DNA from 2 places in the Mycobacteroides franklinii genome. Region 2 is predicted to be linked to the other one. Evidence: riboswitches for the same ligand, from Rfam matches in the RefSeq annotation. Region 2 holds a riboswitch; the other holds the start of a gene.
What was found. A riboswitch is a leader RNA that binds a small molecule or an ion and turns the genes downstream of it on or off. The one in region 2 is predicted to bind cobalamin.
Positions count from the first base shown of each region.

Region 1: linked by a shared signal. The riboswitch ahead of metE (5-methyltetrahydropteroyltriglutamate--homocysteine S-methyltransferase) and the one ahead of BKG76_RS08455 (FecCD family ABC transporter permease) in region 2 are both predicted to bind cobalamin.

Region 1 is NZ_MLIK01000019.1:967,603-969,984, forward strand. Features, by position in the region: gene BKG76_RS12440 (TetR/AcrR family transcriptional regulator) at 1-418, opposite strand, end outside; gene BKG76_RS12445 (PaaI family thioesterase) at 408-827, opposite strand; cobalamin riboswitch at 923-1,149, shown strand; gene metE (5-methyltetrahydropteroyltriglutamate--homocysteine S-methyltransferase) at 1,285-2,382, shown strand, end outside.
Region 2 is NZ_MLIK01000019.1:124,223-126,604, reverse strand. Features, by position in the region: gene BKG76_RS08460 (ABC transporter ATP-binding protein) at 1-252, opposite strand, end outside; gene BKG76_RS08455 (FecCD family ABC transporter permease) at 252-1,310, opposite strand; cobalamin riboswitch at 1,409-1,632, opposite strand; gene BKG76_RS08450 (CbtB domain-containing protein) at 1,790-1,996, shown strand; gene BKG76_RS08445 (CbtA family protein) at 2,012-2,382, shown strand, end outside.

The DNA of each region.
Region 1 (2,382 bases), 840 kb from region 2:
CGGTGTACTCGCGCAGCGCCTTTCGTACACGGGAATTCAACGAGGTGAGCTCGGCGGCCAGAGTGTCGGGCCAGTGCGCGACCAAATCGGCCTTTTCGTACTGCAACAGCAGCAGCGCCTCGTTGCGATGTGTCTTTGTCCATTCGAAGGCGTGGTCGATCGTCGCGGCGAGGGCGTCGTCGGGATCGGGCAGGCCCAGCGCCGCGAGTATCCCGTCTTGATAGCGCGCGATCGAGCGCAGCCAGAGGCGGGCCATGAGCTCATCGCGGCTGGAGAACCGGTGATAGATCGAACCCGACGGGGCACCGAGAGCCCGCCCGATGGCCGTGGCGGTGGCGGCCGACGGTCCGCCGGCGGCCACCAAGCCCAGCGCCGCGTCCAAAATGTCGTCCGCGGTGTACTGCGGCTTACGCCCCACGCTGTCGGACCATGCTCGTGCCCTGCGCGACAGCGACCAGCTTGGTGGTCCCGTCGTGGTCCTCGATGGAGATCTCGCAGCGGCCGAGGGCCTTGGTGCGCCCCGCGCTGACCAGGGAGGCATCGGCGAGAAGGCGCGCGCCATCACGTGCCGGTGACACGTATTCGATGGTGTAGCCGCTGGTCACTATGTCGGCGCCGAGTCCGAGGCCGCATGCATAGGTGATGGCGTTGTCGGCGAGATAGCTCAACACTCCGCCGTGGATGAATCCGCTCTGCTGGCGCAGCTCGTCCCGGATGTCGAGCGAGAGCTGGATTCCGGAGTCGTCGAGCCGGGTGATCGATGCCCCGAGGAGACGGCTGAACGGCTGTGCATCGAGAACCTGTTGTGCCTGGTCAAGAGTGATCACAATATTAGAGAATAGCCGCTAATAACTGCATGGGCGAGCGTGCATATGATGTAAGGCGCAGCTGGTCTGCTGATGGTGGCCCGGGTTAATCCGGACCGGTGTCAGCATCGAGTGGCGGGCCCTTCGGGGTCTGGCATGAGAGGGAACCCGGTGAGAATCCGGGACTGTCCCGCAGCGGTATGCAGGAACGATCGCCGTCTTACGCACTGGGGTATGCACTCGGCCAATCACCGAGGAAGCCTGGGAAGCGACGGCCCGTAGGAAAACCTGAGCCCGGGTAATGCCTGTAAGTCCGAAGACCTGCCAGTTGTGTCGGGTGCGCCGCATCCGGCGGATCATCGCCTCGCGGAATGGGCGTATGGCCGAATCGGTTTCAACCAGCACAATGCGTGCTGGTTACTCGGGCTCGGCTTGCTTGTCCTGGGCGGTGGCCACAACGCCGTAGACAGAGGACAGCATGACCACTCAACCATTGAAGGCAACCACGCTCGGTTCGGCGCGCATCGGCCCGCGTCGTGAGCTCAAACGGGCTACCGAAAGCTACTGGGCCGGACGCACCAGTCGTGAAGAGCTGGAGAATGTCGCCGCCGGGCTTCGGCGCGACAACTGGACCGCCCTGGCGGCCGCCGGGCTCGACTCGGTTCCGGTGAATACTTTCTCGTACTACGACCAGGTGCTGGACACCGCGGTGCTGCTGGGCGCACTCCCGCCCCGTGTCGCCGGTATCGCCGACGATCTCGATCGGTACTTCGCCGCCGCACGGGGCAACGCCGAGGTGACCCCGCTGGAAATGACGAAGTGGTTCGACACCAACTACCACTACCTGGTGCCGGAGATCGGGCCGGACACGAAGTTTGAGCTCAACCCGGCCAAGTTGTTTGGCGAGCTGAAAGAGGCTCAGGCACTCGATATTCCGGCGCGTCCGGTCGTCGTTGGGCCGATCACCTTCCTTGCGCTGAGCAAGTCGGTCGATGGCGCCGGTGCGCCCATCGAACGTCTCGACGATGTTGTGGCGTTGTACGAGCAGCTGCTGGTGCAGCTTGCCGAGGCCGGCGTCACCTGGGTTCAGATCGACGAGCCGGTCCTTGTTACCGACATCCTTCCGAATGGCCCTGAACTGGCCGAGCGGGTGTATGGCCGTCTCGGGACGGTGGCCGATCGCCCCGCGATCCTGGTGGCCACCTACTTTGGTGACCTGGGGGCGGCTCTGCCCGCACTGGCGCGTACCCCGATTGAGGCGATTGCCGTGGATCTGGTCTACGGGTCAGCCTCCGCTGTGGCATCGGTGCCGGAACTGGCCGGTAAGACTCTGGTGGCGGGCATTGTCGATGGCCGCAACATCTGGCGCACCAACCTGCAGTCGGCGTTGAGCACGCTTGCCTCGCTGCTGGGAAGTGCGGAGTCGGTCGCGGTATCCACGTCCTGCTCCACACTGCATGTGCCTTACTCGCTGGAGCCGGAAACCGAGCTCGACGACCAGCTGCGCAGCTGGCTGGCTTTCGCCGACGAGAAGGTCAAGGAAGTCGTCGTATTGGCGCGGGCGCTGAGCGAGGGC
Region 2 (2,382 bases):
GTCCTGCGTCAGTGCCGCGACCTGGCGGGCGTTCTCCCGCATACTGATTGCCCGTATCGACACGCCGTTGACCGCAACGTCACCGCAGTCGGGGGCGAGTGCGCGATACAGGCAGCGCAGGGTTGTCGATTTGCCGCTGCCGTTGGGCCCGACTATGCCGACGAAGCCGCCGTCCGTGACGTCCAAGTCGATATCCGAGACGATCCGAGCACCCGCGATGTTGACCGACACGCCTCGATAGGTGACGTCCATCAGCCGACCGCCCCCGCTGACATCGCACGGCGACGCATCAATCCGACAAACACCGGCACCCCGACCGCTGCGGTGATCGCCCCGAGCGGCAGCTCCTGCGGTGGAATCGCGGTTCGCGCGACAAGGTCGGCGGCCACCAGGAAGCATGCGCCCAGCACCGGAGCCACGATCAAGACCCGGCGATGATCCGCCCCGACCAATAGCCGCGCCGCGTGTGGAATGACCAATCCCACGAATCCGATTGCCCCGCAGATAGATACAAAGCATCCGGTCATGACGGCCGACAGCACGAACAGTGCTACCCGGAACCGCCCGGCGTGTAGACCCAGCGACGCGCTCACCTCGTCGCCCATGGCGAGGGCGTTGAGCTGGCGGGCCAGACCCGCAACGCAGATGATTCCGATCACGGTGGCCGCCAGAGCCACCGGCACCTTGTCCCAGGACGACGCGCCCAGGCTGCCCAGTAGCCAGAACATGACGCTGCGGGCAGCCTCGCCGTTGGGGGCCAAGAACACCAGGACTGTTGTCACCGCGGACAGGCCGTAACCGACGGCAGTTCCTACCAGGATCAGTCGTAGCGGCACCAAACCCTGCGGAGTGCGCGCAATGTGATAGACCAGGGCGGTCGCGGCCAAGGCGCCCAGTGATGCCGAAAGCGACAGTGCATAGGCGCCGAGGGTGCCGAGCACGCCGTAGACGACCACTGCCGTCGCACCTACCGAAGCCCCCGACGAGATGCCGAGAACATACGGATCGGCCAGGGCGTTGCGGACCATTGCCTGCACGACCACGCCCACCACGCTCAGCCCCGCGCCGACGAGGATCGCGAGGATCACCCGCGGCAGTCTGGATTCGACGACGATGCGGTAGTTCGCGGCGTCCGCGGCGCGGACGGAGCCGCCGGTCGCGCCGGACCAGAGGAAGTGCAGACAGTCGCGCCAGGGCACATCGGCGGTCCCGAAGGCAAGGGCGGTCACCGAGAGCAGTACCAGCGCCGCCAGGCCGACCATGACCGCAAGGCTCAGAGACCGTGCGTGCTGCGCTGTGGGCATCGACATTCCTGCGTCGTCGGGTTGCCGGCACCAGGGCATGACGGATGCGCCGTACAAGCGCTACCCGCCAGGCGGTCCCTCGGCACTGGCGAATGACCGCACCTGATGGTGTGGTCGCGGTGGCAGGTCTTCGGACTCGCGGACACGAGGCACGTTCCGGGCCTCACCTACCAGCGGCTGCTTCCCGGGCCTGGGACCCAGTGCTGTAGTGCCGCCGTCGTTTCCACTCACCGCTGCGGGGCAGCTCCGGATTCTCACCGGATTCCCTCTTGCGATCCCCGAAGACACTTCCCAACGCCTCGGAGAAACCAACGCGGGCCAAAACTATCACTCGAACGCGCAGACCAGTCACGTCGACTAAGCTCAATCCGTCCTTCGACAGGACGGGAACCTGGTGTGATTCCAGGACGGTCGCGCCACTGTGAGAGTCAGACCCCGTCGTCGATAAGAACAGATCGGGACGCGGTATCTCGAAAAGGAGCAACATGGCACACACAACGTCCGCCAGCCATCCGGTTGCGGTGTCGATCCCCCAGGCTGCACTGTGGCTCAGCATCACCGCGTTCCTCGCGCTGCTGACCTACTACTTCGTCGGCGTCGACCAGGGCGCCGTATCGGTCTTCGGTAGCGATATGCATGTGCATGAGTTTGTGCACGATGCTCGCCACTTCCTCGGCTTCCCCTGCCACTGAGTCGGCCCGCATCCAATGAATAAGTCAATAGCGTCGATTATTTTGCGTGCCTTGGGGTTTGGCGCCCTTGGTGGAGTGGTTGCGTTCGTATTCGGCCGCATCGCGGTCGAACCGGTCATCACCAGGGCAATCGGGTATGAGGAGGGCCGCGGCGAGGCGCAGCACACTCTCGACGAGGCCGCCGGTGTGCATCATCACGGCCATGAGGGCGCCGAGCTGTTCACCCGAACCGTTCAGGAGAACGTGGGTTTGTTCTTCGGGATGTTGCTGTTCGGGCTGGCGATGGGCGCCCTGTTCGCTGTGGTGTACACGGTCACGATCGGCCGGTTGGGCAATCTCACGGCGCGGAATCTGGCCCTCGTGGTGTCCGGCGGGATGTTCTTAGC